3 regions of the Sphingobium fluminis genome follow, and region 3 is predicted to be linked to each of the others. Evidence: riboswitches for the same ligand, from Rfam matches in the RefSeq annotation. Region 3 holds a riboswitch; each other region holds the start of a gene.

Region 1 (6,155 bases), 470 kb from region 3:
CCCGCCATCGCGGAATGCCACGCGCAATTCATCGCGCAGTTCGGCGACCAGCGCTTTTTCCTCGCCAAGAAGGGCGCGCTCGCTCGCCTGTTGGACGAAGATCAGCAGCCCACCCGTCACCGGCGCCTGAAACAAAAACGCAAGGGCGACAAAGCGCGCGGTCGTGGACCGCGTGAACAGGCGCAGCCGGGCAAGCATCTAGTCGGCGGCCCCGAACCGGTAACCGGCACCGCGAACGGTGTGTAGCAACGGCTTGGGAAAGCCATCGTCCAGCTTTCGGCGCAGCCGGCTGACATGCACGTCAATGACATTGGTTCCGGGATCGAAATGATAATCCCATACGCCTTCGAGCAGCATCGTACGCGTCACCACCTGATCGACATGGCGCAGGAAATATTCGAGCAGCCGGAATTCCCGTGGCTGCAGCTCCACGATCCTGTCGGCACGCCGGACCTTGCGGGACAGAAGATCCATTTCAAGATCGGCACAGACAAGCTTCGTGATAACCTGCGCGCCGGCCCCGCCCTTGCGCAGCATCAGCCGCACGCGCGCGAGCAGTTCGGCGAAGGCGAAGGGCTTGACGAGATAGTCATCCGCCCCGGTATGAAGCCCGGCCACGCGATCGTCCGATGTGCCGAGCGCCGACAGGATGATGACGGGCGTATCGAGTTGAGCGGCGCGCAGCGCGGCCAGCACTGCCATGCCTTCCATCACCGGCAACATGCGGTCCAGCACGATCGCGTCATAGCTGCCGTCGCTCGCGAGGAACAGGCCATCGCGGCCGTCCCTAGCGCGATCGACGGTATAGCCTTCTTCCGTCAGGCCCTTGACGATGTAGGCCGCCATCGCCTCATCATCTTCGATCACCAGCACCTTATACGTCATCGGCCCCCGCCCTTGCCTGCGACGCTGCTATAGCGCGGGTAACCGTGCCTTGCCTATATCGATGGTGGGTAAGCCGGCGGGCCGCAGACGGCAACCGGCCTCGCCCACAAGCCGCAGGCCATCAGGTCCGCAGGCTGTCGGGCACGATCCCGCCATTTTCGGCAAGCTTTGCGACGACGGCCCGATGCAGCGCGATATTCTGTTCAGCACTGCCATCGGCAGCCGCATGCACGCCCAGTTCATCGGCCAGTTCCTTGCGGGCGGTCAGACCTGAATCAAGGTCGAGCAGTTTTAGAAGATCGACGATCGAGCTTTGATAATTGCCGCCGCCGCCTTTCATTTCCGCCATCGTTGCAAGGACAGCGCCAACGTCGACCGCGGCGGGCGGCGGCGCGGCGGGCGACGCGGAAGATGCCGGCGCCTGTGGCACTGGCGTCGGCCGCACGGGTGTCGGCCCGGTCGCCGTCGGGGCACTCGTCGGCGTTGGCGCGGCCTTGGCGTCGTGGTGGAAGATCTTGTCCATTATCTTGCCGAAAATGCCCATTGTCATACCCTTTCGAGATTGTAGGTCCGCGCGGCGATCACCGCCTGCTGAGGGAACGGAGGAGACAGATTAAAGGTCCCCGGAACGTCGATGCCCGTCGAATGTTCTGGGGAGGTCGGTGACGATGCCGAACGGGAGACAGACTATGAAGCGCAGCATCTTCGTCACGCTATCGGTAACCGCGCTCGCACTCGCCTCGTGTGGCAAGAAGGACGAACCGATCGCAAACAATGTCGGCGCCAACGCAGCAAGTCCTGTCGTTACCGAGGCGCCTGCTGCGCTGAGCGCCGGTCAGGTCTTCGCCAATGCGGCCGCCGCGAGCGACGCCTTCGAGATCGAAAGCTCCAGGCTCGCCGCGACGAGCGCCGCCTCCGCGTCGACCAAGGCTTTCGCCCAGTCGATGATCAAGGGCCATACCGACTCCACGGCTAAACTGAAGAAGGCAGCGGCAGAGGCGACCCCGCCGCTCACGCCTGACCCGACCCTGGCGGGCGAACAGTTGCAGACGCTTGAGGCGCTCAAGGGCAAGGAGGGCGCTGCATTCGACGCCGCTTATGCCGACGCCCAGACCAAGGCCCATGAAATGACGCTGACGACCCTGCGCGATTATGCGACCGCCGGGGATGTGCCGTCGCTCAAGGCATTCGCCGCGGCCATGGTCCCGATCGTCACGGCGCATGTGAATATGGCGAAAGGCCTGGGGCGCTAAAGACCACAGAGAAAAGCTCGTCCGGCAGCGACACGGCCGCCGGACGAGTAATCACATTCAGGCGATTTCGGTTTCCGCCTTCGCCTTGGGCTTGCGACCGCGTGGCGCTGGCGCCTTGGCGACGGCTTCGGCGACAGCCGGTTCGCGCTTGCGGCCAAGGCCGATCTTGTGCGCCAGTTCCTTGCGCTGCGCCGCGTAGTTGGGCGCCACCATCGGGTAGTCCGAAGGTAGGTTCCACTTGGTCCGGTAATCGGCAGGCGTCATCTGATAAGTGGTCATCAGATACCGCTTGAGCATCTTCAACTTCTTTCCGTCTTCAAGGCAAACGATATAGTCTGGCTTGACGGAAGCGCGGACAGAAACAGCAGGCTCCTGTACCACGGCCGGTACTTCGGCGGGGCTGGCGAGCCCGGTCAATGCCGCGTGCACGCTGGAAATCAGCGCCGAAACATCGCCCACGCTGACCGAATTGTTCGAGACATGGGCCGAAACGATGTCAGCCGTAAGGGTAACGAGGGTATCTTGTGCGAGTTCGGTGTCGGACATGCGACCTGTCTTTCTGTGATTATGGAAGAGGATTGCCACAAGTGGGATGACAATTACGACTGTACATAGGCGTGACGGGCGCAATGTTCAAACCGCTATTATTTCCTCAGCGAGGCGTTAATCGACCTGGCCCCGCCATCATCGCCTCCAATCGCTGGCGCCTTCCGTCATAACCACACTTTCAGCGGCATCGCCCACAATTTGCAATCGCGGCGTTCCGGCATCGTGAACACTTTATCGGCGGCGGGGCAATCCGCTGCGCCCGCCGGCAATTTCATGATAAGGGGCTCCCAAGGGAGTATAGTTTTGGACGATGCAGACCATGGAGCGGCGAATGTCGAGCAGTTGCTCGATACCCCCGGACTTGCCGATGCGCTGGAAAGCGATCGGTTCAAGCAATTTCTCGACCATATGCCGGTGGCGATTGCCGTTTCGGAACTGTTGCCCGAAGAGCGCATAACCTACGCCAATCTGGAGTTCGAACGGCTGACGGGTCAGTCCGCATCCGAACTGGAAGGTAAAAACTGGCAAGCCCTGCCAGGTGTAGCGTCCGCCCCCGACGATGACCGGCCACTGAGCGAGGCCGTGGAGGCCGATGAGGAATATGTCGGGACCTTCTCGATCAGCCTCGACGGGCAGACCGTCAATGTCGATGCATGGTCCAATACCATCGAAGACGACAGCGGCGAACCGAGTTTCCGATTGGTCGCTCTTGCCAGGACGGGGCAGGGATTGCGCAACGACGAGGAGATGGTTCGCCAGTCATTGCGGGACAAGGATACATTGCTGTTCGAATTGCAGCACCGGGTAAAGAACAACCTTCAGATGATCACGGCGCTCATCCGCATGGAAGCGCGTAATGTCTCCGATCAGGAGACCGGGGAACGGTTCGATCGCCTTGCCGGCCGGATCAATTCGCTCGCTCTGTTGTATCGCTCGCTATCGATCGAGGGTCAGGGCGACACAATCGATCTGGGCGTGTATCTAAGCCAGATCGCGTCCGCAGTCATTCAGGCGCATGCGCCCGAAGGCATCCGGCTCGACCTGAAGATCGACACCTGGCCAGTCGCGCTGGACGTTGCCATGCCCGCAGGCCTGGTCGTCAACGAATTGCTGACCAACAGCCTCAAACATGCTTTTCCCAACGATGAAGGCGGCACCATCACCCTGCACAGCCTGGTCGACGAGACCGGATGCCGGGTGACCGTGGCCGACGACGGCGTCGGCCTCGCCGATGGCATGACCTGGCCCAAGCCGGGAAAGCTCGGCGCAGTGATCGCGCAATCCCTGCGCCAGAATGCGAAAGCCGACTGGACGGTCACTTCCCGTCCCGGAAGCGGCATGCGGGTCGACATTTTCTTTGCAAGGAAAGATGCCGCGCCGAAGTGACCGTTAGAATAGATGATGGACGATCAGCGCCATCACGCTTTGGGCCAGGAGCATTCGCGGCCAGCGCGAGAGCTACTTGCGAACCGCCCGCCTGCCCGCTATCGGAGCGTTGTTCGGGGCAGCAATGGCCCGGACATGATCGCGCCGGTGCCTTGAAAGAGGCTTAAAAGGGAACGCGGTGCGGATGGTTTACGCCATCCAACTCCGAGGCTGTCCCTGCAACTGTAAGCGGTGAGTGCGATGCATATCGCTTTCTCCAGACCGGAGGAAGCAGCCACTGGGCCGGACGCTAAGTCATGCGAGGCCTGGGAAGGCCGTGCGTCCTGCTATGACCCGTGAGCCAGGAGACCTGCCAGCGTCTGGTCGCTCTTGCCCGGTCCAGGGGTTGGTCACGGCACGGTATCTTTCCGTTTGAGCGACGAACGGGCGGTGGGGGCCGCATCGGTTCGCGTGGCGGTCGCCTCGGCGTCCGGCTGTCTGCGCGCGCCGACCGTCGTTGGCGGCACGTCTCCACCCTAGTGTCGCGTGACGCCGGGAAGACATGCAATGGAATGGAAGACCATAGGATTTTTGCTGGCGACGGGGCTTGCCGCAACGACGACGCAACAGGCGCGCGCGGATAGCGCGGATAGCGCCGCCGAAAGTTCGACAGACATCATCGTTTCGGGGGTCCGGCCGGGTGCGCTGTTGCAAGAAACATCGACCGGATCGCGACTGGGACTGACCGCGCTCGAAATGCCGGCCAGCGTCACGCGGATCGACGGCGATTCGATCCGCGCGCGCGGCGATCTCGATATTCTATCGGCCGTTGTCCGCGCGCCGGGCGTCACATCCTCGGCGAATCCCGGCAATGGCGGCACAGCTCTGGCGCTTCGCGGCTTTTCGGGTCAAGGCTCGGTGCTTCAGCTCGTCGACGGGGTTCGGCTTTTCCCGGTCGCGGGCACGATCACCTTTCCGACCGATCCGTGGAATGTCGACCGGATCGAATTGTTGAGCGGCCCCGCATCGGTCCTGTATGGCCAAGGCGCGCTGGGCGGCGCGGTCAATATCATCACCCGGTCGCCCAATGCCGAACGCACGCAATTCGACGCCGAGGCCGGCTATGGATCGCAGAACAGCTGGCGCGCGGCGGCAGGGGTCGGCGGCCCGTTGAACGAGCAGTTTTCCTATCGGATCGACGCCAGCTATCGGGAATCGGACGGCTATGTCGATCGTGGCCATTCCAAAAGCCTCGCGCTTTCGGGCGCGCTGCGCTTCCGGCCGAATGAGAATTTCTCGCTCACCCTGCGCAACGATTATGGCAATCAGCGGCCGATGGAATATTTCGGCACGCCGCTGATCGACGGCAAGCTGGTGAAGGGCAACCAGCGGCGTAACTATAATGTCGCCGACGCGAGCCTGCACTATCGCGACAACCGGACTTCGCTGACGGCGGACTGGACGGTGGCGGAAGGCATCACCCTGTCCAATGCCGCCTACCGCCTGACGAGCAAGCGGTTGTTCAGGAATCTGGAAAGCTATTTCTACAATGGCGGCACCGGGCAGATCGACCGGATGGACAATTACGGCATCGTCCATGACCAGACCCAATATGGCGATCAGGCAACCGTGCGCATCAACAGACCGATCGCGGGCCTCAAAAATGATCTGGTCGTGGGATTCGACGCCAATCTGATCAAGCTGACCTATTCCAATGATTTCGGGTCGGACCCGCAGGAGGATATGGTCGATCCCTTCGCCTTCGATCCGGGCCTGTTCTTCGACACGCAGGGGATCGCGCCGCGCTATCGCACGCGGACGAACGAATATAGCATCTTCGCCGAAGACCGGCTGGCGCTGACCGACCAGCTTTCGCTGGTTGCGGGCATCCGGCACGAGCGCGACAAGGTGCAGCGCCGGAACATCGTCTATAATCCCGACGGCAGCACGAGCGAGGTCAACGCCTTCCCGCTGGGCGCGACGAACCGGAAGTTCCGCAACACGACATGGCGGATCGGCGGCGTTTATCAGCCAACATCGAATATCTCGCTCTATGGCCAATATTCGACCGGGGTCGATCCGCTCGGCACGCTGACGACCTTT
Region 2 (6,155 bases), on a different contig from region 3:
GCAGGGCGATCGGCAGGAAGGTTGCGGTCTGGACCATCGCGACCATGCCGGGCGTCGAGATGTCGGTCATGACCCAGGCCGCGCCGACGCCCTGGATCAGCGCGCCGGTGTTGGAGACGAGGCTTGCAAGCCAGATGTTGCGGAACGTGGAAATGGTGAGCGGCGCGAAGACGCCGGCCTTTTCCGGCGATTGCGGACTCTCCATCGTCATCTCCCCTGGTTTGTCCACCATTGGCTAGCCGGGTGGCAACGGGTTGAGCAAGGTCTCCCGGTCAAGGGAGGTCGCTTTTTCGCCGATCGCGCTGGCCAGCGGGGATGTCCGGCGGGAACATCCGGCCCGCAGGGCCGTAATTGCCGCGACGGCGGCGCATTGTTTCGGCCCGTCAGCGCGCGTACGTCCAGCGCCGGTTCCCGGAGGATTGCCCGATCATGACTTACACCGACTTCCTGCGCCAGCAATGCTATATCGACGGGCAGTGGTGCGATGCCGATGCCGGCGGCGTGATCGGCGTGACCGATCCCGGCAATGGTGCGCGGCTGGGGTCGGTGCCCGACATGGGGCAGGCGGAAACGGTGCGCGCGATCGCGGCGGCGCAGGCGGCGCTGCCCGGCTGGCGTGCGCGCACGGCGGGCGACCGGGCGAAGCTGATGCGGCGTCTGTTCGACCTGATGATGGAGCATCAGGATGCGCTGGGCGAATTGCTGAGCCGCGAACAGGGCAAGCCCTTTGCCGAAGCGAAGGGAGAGATCGCTTATGGGGCGGGCTTTGTCGAATGGTTCGCCGAGGAAGGCAAGCGCGCCTATGGCGAGGTCGTGCCGTCGCACGCGGCCGACCAGCGCATCGTCGTGCTGAAACAGGGCGTGGGCGTGGTGGGCGCGATCACGCCATGGAATTTCCCGACCGCGATGGTCACGCGCAAACTCGCCCCGGCGCTGGCGGCGGGATGCACCATCGTCATCAAGCCGGCATCGGCGACCCCCTATTCCGCGCTGGCGCTGGGCGTGCTGGCTGAACAGGCAGGCATTCCGGCAGGCGTCGTCAACATCGTCACCGGCTCCGCGCGCGCGATCGGCGGCGAACTCACCGCCAATCCGCTCGTGCGCAAGATCAGCTTCACCGGATCGACCGAAACCGGCCGGGGGCTGCTGCGCGCCTGTGCCGATACGGTCAAGAAGGTCAGCATGGAACTGGGCGGCAACGCGCCCTTCCTCGTGTTCGACGACGCCGATGTCGACGCGGCGGTCGACGGCGCGATGATCTCAAAATTCCGCAACAATGGTCAGACCTGCGTCTGCACCAACCGCTTCTATGTGCAGGACGGCATCCATGATGCCTTCGTCGCGAAGCTGGTCGACCGGGTGAAGGCGCTCAAGGTCGGCTATGGCATGGACGAAGGGACGGCCGTCGGCCCGCTGATCGACGAAAAGGCCGTCGAGAAGGTGGAGGAGCATCTCGCCGACGCGCTGGAGGGCGGGGCGACGCTGTTGACGGGTGGGCATCGTAGCAGCCGGGGCGGCACCTATTTCGATCCCACCGTGATTGCGAATGTCGCGCCGGACATGAAACTCGCGCGCGAGGAGACGTTCGGGCCGCTGGCGGGGATCATCCGCTTTACGCACGAGGCCGACGCGATCCGCCTCGCCAATGACAGCGAGTTCGGGCTCGCGAGCTATTTCTACGCCAGCGACCTTGGCCGCGTGTGGCGCGTCGCCGAAGCGCTGGAGGCGGGCATGGTCGGCATCAACACCGGCCTCATTTCCACCGAAGTCGCCCCCTTTGGCGGCATCAAGCAGTCGGGCCTTGGCCGCGAAGGCTCCCGTCATGGCCTCGACGATTATATGGAGATCAAATATCTGTGCATGGGGATCGGCGCTGCGGGCTGACCCGGCAAGGCGGCGAAACAGCATTGGCTTGGGGGCGGTTTTGATCTAGGGCGAGCGCGCAAGGACCGGGTGAAGCCGGCCTTTGCATGATCGCGCCGGTGCCCCTTTCGGGGCTTAATCGGGAATGCGGTGCGGGCGCTCCAAAGCGCCTCAATCCGTGGCTGTCCCTGCAACTGTAAGCGGATAGCGCGATGCACAGGCTCCTCATTCGAGGGGCAGTCACTGGACGGCGCATCGCGCCATGTCCGGGAAGGCGTGCATCAAGCTGTGACCCGCGAGCCAGGAGACCTGCCGGCGCACCGGTCGCTCTTGCCTTGGTCCAGGGGATGGTCATGGCACGGTAACTCTCCGTCTGAGCGACGAACTGTGCGGCTGGGGCTGCACGGTCGCGTGGCTATGGGCGATCTGTCGCGCCCGCCCGTCGTCGCGCGCCGACCGGACCTGTCCGGCAAGCCCCGCCTTAAGTCTCGCTCCGGCGCGCGGGGAGTTTCCATGTCCGACCTGTCAAAGGTGCCGGTCACCATCGTCACCGGCTTTCTGGGCGCCGGCAAGACCACGCTCATCAGCCATCTGATCCGCAATGCCGGCGGTCGCAGGCTGGCGGTGGTGGTCAATGAATTCGGCTCGCTCGGCGTTGATGGCGACATATTGGCGGCCTGCGCGATCCCCGACTGCCCGGCGGAAAATATCGTCGAGCTGGCCAATGGCTGCATCTGCTGCACGGTGGCGGACGATTTCATCCCGACCGTCGAAACGCTGCTCGCGCTCGACCCACGCCCCGACCATATCCTCATAGAAACTTCAGGGCTGGCGCTGCCCAAGCCGCTGCTCAAGGCGTTCGACTGGCCCGCAATCCGCAGCAGGATCACCGTGGACGGCGTGCTGGCGCTCGCCGATGCGGAGGCGGTCGCGGCGGGCCGGTTCGCGCCGGATGTCGCCGCACTCGATGCGCAGCGCGCCGCTGATCCCGGCATCGACCATGAAACGCCGCTGTCCGAAGTGTTCGAGGACCAGCTCGCCTGCGCCGACATGGTGTTGCTGACCAAGGTCGATCTTGCCGGGCCGGAGGGCGTCGCCGCCGCGCGCGCGGTCATCGCGGCGGAATCGCAGCGCCGCGTGCCGGTGATCGAGCTGACCGAAGGCGTGATCGACCCGAACCTGATCCTGGGCCTTTCCGCCGCCGCAGAGGATGATATCGCCGCGCGCCCGTCGCACCATGATGGCGACGACGACCATGAGCATGAGGATTTCGACAGCATCGTGGTCGAATGGGGCGAGATTGCCGATCCCGCCGCGCTGGCCGCGCGGATCGAGTCGTTGGCGCGTGAGCAGAATATCCTGCGGGTGAAGGGCTATGCCGCCGTCGCGGGCAAGCCGATGCGGATGCTGGTGCAGGCGGTCGGCGCGCGGGTGCGGCACCAATATGACCGGCCGTGGCGACCGGATGAAGCCCGGCGCACCACGATGGTCGTCATCGCCGAACATGACCATATCGACGCCGACGCCATTCGCGCGACGCTGCTCGGATAAAAACGCGCGATGCACGTCATCTTCCGCGAAACGCACGGGATGGAGGAAAATGCCGTCCCGCAGGATCTTGGGCAATCGCCCGCGGATCTGGTTGTCCTGTCCTTTTCGGACAGCGATCTGGGGGCGTTCGCGGCGGCTTGGCATCAGGCGCGCGCGGCTGACGCGGCTTTTCCGACGCTCAGGCTCGCCAATCTGGCGGCGCTGGCGCATCCGCTGTCGGTCGATACCTATGTCGAACGCACGCTGGCGGGCGCGAAGGCGATCCTGATCCGGCTGATCGGCGGCACGCCCTATTGGAGCTATGGGCTGCAACAGGTAGAGGCGCTGGCGCGCTCGCGCGGCATCGCGCTGGCGGTGCTGCCTGCCGATGGCTTTGAGGATGCGCGGCTGGACGCGGTATCGACCGTAGCCGTGCCTGAATTGCGCGAGCTGGCGCGGCTGTGCGACGCGGGCGGGGCGGAGGCGGCGTGGGCGGCGCTTGGCGAGTTGGCGCGCGCGGCTGGGCTGATCGATGGGTCGGCGGTGGAGGATGCGCCGCTGCCGATGGTCGGCGGTTGGCATCCCGCGCTCGGCGTGGTCGATCCCGAAACCTTTTCACGCGATCCCGATCGGCCGCTGGTGCTGATCATCTTCTACCGCTCCTATCTGACCGCGCATGATCTCGATCCGTTCGCCGCGCTCCACGCCGCGTGCGAGCGACGCGGGTTCGACGCGCTGTCGATCTTCGCCCCGTCGCTCAAGGCCCCCGAAGCGCGCGAACGGGTCGATCGTTGGGTGCGAAACCTCGGCCCCGCCGCGATCGTCAACGCCACTGCTTTTTCGGCGCGCGGCGAAAATGGTGAAACGCCACTGGACGGCGCGGGCGTGCCGGTATTTCAGCTCGCGCTCGCCACCGCGAGCCCTGCCGGCTGGGCGGAGACATCGCGCGGGCTATCGCCGGCCGACCTTGCCATGCATGTCGTGCTGCCCGAGATCGACGGGCGGATCTTTGCCGGGGTGGCAAGCTTCAAGGAAGCGGGGGAGCGCGATCCCGACCTCGGTTTCGCTCGCACCGTCCACCGCGCGGACTCCGAACGGATCGAAGCGATCACGGCGAAGATTGCGGGCTGGATCGCGCTTGCCCGCAAGCCTGTGGCGCAGCGCTGCGTGGCGCTGATCCTGTCGACCTATCCCGGTAAGCTATATCAGATGGCCCATGCCGTCGGGCTGGACGCACTGGCTTCGGCGAAAGCGATTCTGGCCGATCTGGCGGAGTCCGGCTATGACTGCGCAGTCTCCCCTGATGTTCCCCGGCGAAAGCCCGGGTCCAGGAGTCCCGAAGAGCTGCGCCTCGCGGCCCTGGACCCCGGCTTTCGCCGGGGAACGGACACGGAGACGGATCTCGCGACGCGTCTGGGGCGCGCGCATCTGAGCTGGCCGCTGCCCGCCTATCGCGCCGCGCTGGTTGCGTTGCCCGACGCGCTGCGCGCCGATCTGGCCGCCAACTGGGGCGAGCCGGAAACGGACGGCGCGGTTAGCGACGGGGCATTCCGCTTCTCGGTCCTCCGCGCGGGCAAGGCGTTGCTCGCCTTGCAGCCCGAGCGTGGCGACAGCGCCAGGCGCGACGACGACTATCACGACCTGTCCCGCTGCCCGCGCCATGCCTATGTCGCTTTCTACCTGTGGCTGCGCGAACAGGGCATCGACGCGCTCGTGCATATCGGCGCGCACGGGACGCTGGAATGGCTGCCGGGCAAATCGGTCGCGCTGTCGAACGCGTGCTGGCCCGAAGCGCTGACCGGCGCGATGCCGGTGATCTACCCCTTCATCGTCAATGATCCGGGCGAGGCGGCGCAGGCCAAGCGCCGGATCGGGGCGGTCACGATCGGCCATGTGCCCCCCCCGCTGGTGCAGAGCAAAAGCGGTGCGGGGCTGGCGCGGATCGAGGCGCTGCTCGATGAATTTTCCAACGCCGACGGGCTGGACCGGGGCCGCCGCGCCCGCTTGCAGGACGCGATTCAGGCCGAAGCGCGCGTGCTGGGGCTGGACGCGGAACTTGGCCTCGACGCCGCCGCCACCCCGGTGGAGGCAATCACCCGGATCGACCGCTTCGTGTGCGACGTCAAGGAAAGCCAGTTCGGCGACGGGCTGCATATTTTCGGGCGCGGCGATCAGGGCGCGGCGGAACGGGCCGGGCTGCTGGCGGCGCTCAATGGCCGGCGCGTGCCCCCCGGACCTTCCGGCTCGCCCTGGCGCGGGCGCGGCGACGTGCTGCCGACCGGGCGCAACCTCTATGCCATCGACCCGCGCGCCGTGCCCTCGCGCGCGGCCCATGCGCAGGGGGTTCGCCTCGCGGAGGAGCTGATCCGCCGGCATTTGCAGGATCATGGCGATTATCCGCGCGGGCTGGTGGTCGATCTGTGGGGATCGGCGACGATGCGCACGGCGGGCGAGGAATATGCCATGGCGCTGCACCTGCTGGGCGCAAAGCCATTGTGGGACCTGGCGTCCGAGCGGGTGTCGGGCGTCGAGATCGTGCCGCTCGCGCTGCTCGACCGGCCGCGCATCGACGTGACGCTCCGGGTATCGGGCCTTTTCCGTGACGCCTTCCCGACCCTGCCGGCGCTGTTCGGGCAGGCCGTGCGGGCGCTGTGCGGGCGGGACGAGCCGGCCGACTGGAACCCCTTTGCCGGTCAGACCCCGACGGCGCGCGTCTATGGTCCGGCGGCGGGCAGCTATGGTCTTGGCCTGGGCGACGCCGC
Region 3 (6,155 bases):
AGTGCTGCAAGGGCGACCGGCTCAGCCATGGGCCAGCGCCCGGTCGAGGCGAAGGCGCGCCTCCACTGTGCCGGGCAATCCGATACGCAGCCATCGCGGGTTGTAGTCGAAGGGCCGCGTCAGGATTGCCTGAGCAGCAAGCCGTTCGAAGATGGCACCGGCTTCACCGGTTTCGATCAGACGGAACAGCGGGCATTTGCCCGCCGAGCGCAGGCCGTACGAATCGAACAGGGCATCGAGTGCGGCCGCCTCCGCCGGCAATTGCTCGCGCATTGTGGCGATCCAGGCCTCGTCCCGATAGGCGGCCGTCCCGATGGCGATGGCGGCAGCTGACACCGGCCATGAGCCGAGCAGGGTCCGTATCTGCGCGACTAGTGAGACGGGACCGATGATGAACCCAAGGCGCAATCCTGCAAGGCCGAAATATTTGCCGAACGAGCGAAAAATCAGCAGTTTGCGGTCATCCGCGACATGGGCGGCCAGACTGATGCCGGGGTCGGCATCGGCAAATGCCTCGTCAATCACGAGCCAGCCATGTAGCGCTTCCTGCCGATCGAGATGCGCGAGCAGGGTCGCGGCATCATGCTCTATGCCGTCAGGATTGTTCGGGTTGGCCAGCAGCAGGATGCCGCCAGATGCCGGCGTTTCATCAGCGGACGCCAGCGGTCTGGCGTCAGGAAATATTTCGGCATGGGTACGATAGGCGGGCCAGCCATAGCGCGCCGGGCCTGGTAGCAATCGGCCCAATAAGCGCAGCCCGATTTCGGTGCCGGGCAACGCCGCGACATGAACGGGATCGACGCCGAAATGACGAGCAGCCGCGCGTTCCAGATCCCGCAAGTCGCGCTCTTCTGGCAGGCGTCGCCAATCGATGTCCATGCTGTCCGCGCCCGGCCAGGCGTGCGGGTTGATGCCGGTCGACAGGTCGATCCAGGGCTCCGGCGCGGCGGCATACCGGGCCTTCGCCTCGGACAGCTGCCCGCCATGGAATGTCAACGGGTTCATGTCCACCGCACTCCGGCGGTCGCGGCCAGCAGCAGCCCGGTCTCGACCAGCTCGATCCCGGCACCATGGCCGTCGCCCGAAATGCCGCCGATCGTCCACCGAACATGACGGCCCCAAAGAAAGAGCAGAAACGGCGTCATCAGCAGGGCCGGACAGGCCCAAACCGCGCCAGCCAGCACCGCCATCCACAGCGCGATGTCGACCGGCCGCACGGCATCGCGAAATCGCGAGGCCAGACCGGCATGGAGCGGCGGCAGCCAGCGGGTCCAGACAAGCGGCCCGATGCGCGCGCAAAGCGGGATCAGGATGAGCGCCAACCACGCCTGCGCGGTGATGAAGGCGTGTAGCAGGACCAGCTTGGCGATGAGTTGCATCGCTATGGCGACCACGCCGAAACTGCCGACATGCGGGTCCGCCAGCACCGCGAGCAGCCGGTCGCGATCCTTGTGCGCCGCGCCGCTCGCATCGGCAAGATCGGACAGGCCGTCGAGGTGAAGCCCGCCCGTCACGCCGACCCACATTGCAAGCGCGATCATGGCACCGGTCCACTGATCGAGATGAGCGACGATCCAGCCGCTGCCAGCCACCGACAAGCCGATGATCAGCCCGACAGCGGGGAACCAGCGCATCGACGCGGCGAATTCCGGGTCGGTCGCTACGAAGGAAGGCGTGGGCAGCCGGGTAAGAAATTGCAGGGCCAGCAGAAAGCCCCGGATCGACGCCATCATGAATGAAGCGCCACGATTTGAGCCGTTTGTGGCGATCCGGGCCAAATCTGGAAGCTGAGGCGCGCGCTGTAGGGCAATGCGAATGCCCATGATCGCCGCTGATCGAATCCGCAGAGAACGCCGAGTGCCGCTCGCATCGCCCCGCCATGGGTCACGACTAGCGTATTTTTTGGGGCGAGATCGGCAAGAGCGGCCGCCACCCGATCCACGAGCGCGGACCAGCGCTCACCGCGCGGGGGCGGATTTTCGTCGGGATCATCCCAAAACGCGCCGAGCGTGGCGGCATCGATATCCTGTGACGAAAGCCCGTCCCAATCGCCGAAATTCAGTTCGCGCCAGCGTGGATCGACAGCGACCGGCAGGGCGCGGTCCCCGGCAATCGCTGTCGCTGCATGTTGGGCGCGACGGAGGTCGGAACTGACGATATGATCGATATCGAGATTTAATGCCTGCGCGCGGCAGGACTCGATCCCCGCTGCGGTTGAAGGGATATCGCTATGTCCGATCATCCGCCCCGCTGTTTCGGGGGCGCCATGCCGCAGGAGATGAAGGATGACAGGGGTCATCTAACCAGCCGAAACGGCGGCCTGTGCGAAGGTCGCCATTTGCGCGTGCGCCGCCAGCGCCGAGCGGACCAGGTTCGCAGCTACCGCCGCGCCGCTACCTTCACCAAGCCGCATGTCCAGATGCAGTAACGGCACAAGCCCCAGCGCATCGAGCAGGCGCGCATGACCCGGCTCCGCCGAGCAATGGCCCGCCAGACAGTGCACTATGACACGGGGTGCGATAGGAGCGAGCGGCGCGAGCGCCGCACAACTGATGAAGCCGTCAAGCAGGACCGGCACATGCAATTGGCGCGCGCGTAGCACCGCGCCGGCGATCGCGGCGATTTCGCGTCCGCCGACCCGGCGGAGCGTCTCGAAGGGGGTTAAGGGCGCCGTTCCATGGAAGGCGAGGGCCGCGTCGACAACGTCGATCTTCCGGCGGATTCCGGCATCGTCGACGCCCGTGCCCGGTCCCACCCATGACGCGCCGTCACCACCAAGACTGCGGGCGCAAAGCGCCGCCGCCGCCGTCGAGTTGCCGATGCCCATCTCGCCGACCACGAGCATATCAAGATCGGCGTCGACGCTGGCCGCGCCCGCCGATAGCGCCGTCAGGCATTCGCTTTCCGACATCGCGGGTGCGCCGGTGAAATCGGCGGTCGGCCGATCGAGATCGAGCGCGACAATCTTCAATTCCAGTCCGGCGGCCCCGGCAAGCGCATTGATCGCCGCGCCGCCTGCTTTGAAGTTCCCGACCATCTGCGCCGTGACGTCTGCCGGAAAGGCGCTGACACCGCGTCCCGTGACGCCATGATTGCCCGCGAAGATGACGGCGCGACCATGCTCGACTCTCGGGATGGGACGCGCCTGCCAGCCGGCGAAGAAGATCGCGATATCCTCGAGCCGACCCAGCGACCCGGCCGGCTTGGTGAGTTTCGCCTGCCGATCGCGCGCCTGCGCGATCGCGCCTTCGTCTGGACCGATGTCTTCAGCGAGCGCGGTTTCGAAATCGGTGACTGTCGAAAAGCTCATTCCGCGACGAACCCCGGCGGCGGCGTCCGGGTGATGAAATGCCCCTTCACGCCCGAGGGCCAGTTTGCGAACGGCACGCGGCCATGGTCGCTCGCGGCATAATGGACGGCATAGTCCAGGATCGCTCGGGCGGCCTCGTCATCGGGCGTGAAGCGCCCAAGCACATAGCCGACCTTGCCCGGCGCGCGCAGATGCACCGTACAGAAATCGCTGCATGCGAACAGGCAGGGCATCTCCTGAACGGCAATATCGGCATAGCGAGGGTCCGAGGCCTTGACCGCATGGAGCGCCGAGACGAGTTGAGCGCCCCCACGTTGCCCATCGGCGCGTTCCTTTGCCTCCGACGAATGCCGACAGGTGTTGCAGGCGACGATCGCGGGACCGTCATCGACCGGTTTGAGCATTATCGCTCACCTGAAGCGGCGAAAAGGCTTGAGAACAGGATCATCGAACGGGCACCCAGACAATGAGGCCATGTCTGCGGGGCCATGCTGTTCGCAAAGGCGCGCCCAGCATGGCCTGCGAAAACGCGGCCAACCTTGTCGCCTCTCGGGTTTACCCCCGTCCGCCCGGCACACCCTGTCCGCACGAAGGACGACCGCGACGGGCAGGTCTCCTGGCTCGCGGGTCGATGCCGGTTCGCGCCGCCTTCTCAGGACCTGGGTCCCAATGGCATGATGCGCGTGGCTCACCGCTTACAGTTGCAGGGGCAGCCGGGGCGTTCACCCCGTTCCCATTTTCATCCCCGTAAAGGGAACCTGTCGCAGGCGCGGCCATAAGTCAGGGGATGGGCGGCGTCAATCGGTACGGCGCGGGGCGGTTCTTTCGAGCGGCACGATCACCGGAGACGGGCCGGTCAGGTCGATGCGGGCGCTGATGCCATAGACCGCTGCCAGCCTGTCCGGTGTGAGCACGGCATCCGGCGCACCGTCCGCGACCAGACGGCCGCCCTCCATCAGCAATAGCCGGTCGCAATAGCGGCCCGCCATAGTGAGGTCGTGGAGCACGGTGATCACCAGCCCACCAGCCCGGGCTTCGCGCACCAGCAGGTCCATCACGTCGAGTTGATGTCCCGGATCGAGCGCGGCGAGCGGCTCGTCGGCGATCAGGCCCGGCGCGCCCACGGCAAGTGCCCGTGCCAGCATCGCGCGCGCGCGCTCGCCGCCCGACAATTCGGTGGCGATCCGGTCGCGCAGATGGCCGACATCCGCCCGGTCGAGTGCATGCAGGACCAGTGCCATATCGTCGGCGGACATGTGCGACATGGGACCCAGATGGGGCAGGCGGCCGAGCGCGACCAGCCGCTCGACCGACAGCGGCCAGTGAAGCGTTTGTCCCTGCGGAAGATAGGCGAGCGTTCGAGCGATTATTCGCCGCGCGATATCAGCGATGGGCTGGCCGTCCAGCAGCACCGATCCACCCTGCGCGGGGATCAGGCCGAGCAGCGCGCGAACCAGTGTCGATTTGCCGGCACCATTCGGACCGATGATGCCGATCAGCGATCCGGGCGAGAGCGTCGCGCTCACATCCTGCACGACGGCGCGGTGCCCGAGCCGCACGGACAGGCGATCGATCGTGACGCTCACCATAGCCGCCGCTCCCGCAGCAAGTGGATCAGGAACACCGGCACGCCAAGGAAGGCCGTCAACACGCCCAGCTTCAACTCGTTCTGTGTGGAGATGAGACGAACGGCGATGTCGGCCAGCGTCAGAAGCAGAGCGCCGGCCAGCATCGAAGGCAGCAGGACGGCAGATGGGCTTCGATCGGTCAGCGGCCGGACCAGATGAGGGACGATGAGGCCGATGAAACCAATGGACCCGGACACCGCGACCGCGCCGCCAACGCCAATGCCGACGCCGAGCAGCAGCCGCAGCCGCGTCCGCCGCAGATCGACGCCGAGCGCCTGCGCGCCATCCTCGCCCAGCGACAAGGCGTCGAGTGCGCGACCGTCGAACAGCAGCAATCCAGCGCCCACTACGATACAGGGCAGGGCGATCCAGACATGATCGATCGAGCGGTTTTCGATCGATCCCAGCAGCCAGGTGGTGATTTCCATCGCCGCAAAGGGATTGGATGACAGGTTCAGCGCGAGACTGATACCCGCGCCTGCCATGGTGGAGACGGCGATGCCCGCGAGGATCAGCGTCAACGGGCTTTCCGAACGCCCCGCCAGCGCGAAGAGCAGGACGAGCGCCAGCAGGCCGGTGCCGATCGACAGCGCCGGCAGCATCAGCGGGTTCCATTCGGACAGGCCGAAATAGATCGCGCCCACCGCGCCGAGCGCTGCGGCGTTGGATGCGCCGATGACCGACGGCTCCGCAAGCGGATTGCGGAGATAGCCTTGCAGCGCTGCACCGGCGAGTCCCAGCATCGCTCCGACCATCAGGCCGACGATGACTCGCGGCAAGCGCAGGTCGATCAGGATTGCGGTTGCGACGGGGTCACCATGGCCCGCCAGTACGGCCAGCAGGCGTGCGGGCGCGATGGCGGCCGCGCCGATCGCCAGCGACACGATTGCGGCGAGCATGGCGAGAAGGATCAAGCCGGGAACCAGCGCGCGATGACGGGTGGAAGAGGAAAGTGGGGCAGTCAGCACGGCGCCTCGCACCTCGATCGATCGTCGCGGCTACGCTTGTGTCGCCGGGGTGTGTCGTTATGGATGGCGGCCCTATGCCATGGTTCCCATCCTCGCGCACGGCCTATCTCGCGATAGTCGCCGCCCTGTTGCCGCTCGGGGGTGTCGCCGCCTCGGCTTCGCAGCCGACGGCCCGGCCAACGCGCATCGTCTCGTTCAACATGTGTTCGGACCAGTATCTGCTGGCTCTTGCGGACCCCGACCAGATCG

Evidence for each region. Region 3 has a riboswitch for cobalamin ahead of WG907_RS05735 (DUF1636 domain-containing protein). Riboswitches for the same ligand answer to the same signal wherever they lie in the genome.
Region 1: linked by a shared signal. The riboswitch ahead of WG907_RS03060 (TonB-dependent receptor) and the one ahead of WG907_RS05735 (DUF1636 domain-containing protein) in region 3 are both predicted to bind cobalamin.
Region 2: linked by a shared signal. The riboswitch ahead of cobW (cobalamin biosynthesis protein CobW) and the one ahead of WG907_RS05735 (DUF1636 domain-containing protein) in region 3 are both predicted to bind cobalamin.

Annotation. Positions count from the first base shown of each region.
Region 1 is NZ_JBBJUK010000001.1:623,231-629,385, reverse strand. It holds gene WG907_RS03090 (sensor histidine kinase) at 1-198, opposite strand, end outside; gene WG907_RS03085 (winged helix-turn-helix domain-containing protein) at 199-885, opposite strand; gene WG907_RS03080 (DUF3597 domain-containing protein) at 1,007-1,429, opposite strand; gene WG907_RS03075 (DUF4142 domain-containing protein) at 1,575-2,138, shown strand; gene WG907_RS03070 (Ros/MucR family transcriptional regulator) at 2,196-2,684, opposite strand; gene WG907_RS03065 (sensor histidine kinase) at 2,991-4,073, shown strand; cobalamin riboswitch at 4,202-4,444, shown strand; gene WG907_RS03060 (TonB-dependent receptor) at 4,620-6,155, shown strand, end outside.
Region 2 is NZ_JBBJUK010000005.1:218,501-224,655, forward strand. It holds gene WG907_RS14510 (MFS transporter) at 1-205, opposite strand, end outside; gene WG907_RS14515 (NAD-dependent succinate-semialdehyde dehydrogenase) at 430-1,884, shown strand; cobalamin riboswitch at 1,964-2,194, shown strand; gene cobW (cobalamin biosynthesis protein CobW) at 2,377-3,414, shown strand; gene cobN (cobaltochelatase subunit CobN) at 3,424-6,155, shown strand, end outside.
Region 3 is NZ_JBBJUK010000001.1:1,093,014-1,099,168, forward strand. It holds gene cbiB (adenosylcobinamide-phosphate synthase CbiB) at 1-29, opposite strand, end outside; gene WG907_RS05715 (aminotransferase class I/II-fold pyridoxal phosphate-dependent enzyme) at 22-1,005, opposite strand; gene WG907_RS05720 (adenosylcobinamide-GDP ribazoletransferase) at 1,002-1,721, opposite strand; gene WG907_RS05725 (histidine phosphatase family protein) at 1,730-2,299, opposite strand; gene cobT (nicotinate-nucleotide--dimethylbenzimidazole phosphoribosyltransferase) at 2,300-3,310, opposite strand; gene WG907_RS05735 (DUF1636 domain-containing protein) at 3,307-3,714, opposite strand; cobalamin riboswitch at 3,900-4,087, opposite strand; gene WG907_RS05740 (ABC transporter ATP-binding protein) at 4,108-4,899, opposite strand; gene WG907_RS05745 (FecCD family ABC transporter permease) at 4,893-5,837, opposite strand; gene WG907_RS05750 (ABC transporter substrate-binding protein) at 5,981-6,155, shown strand, end outside.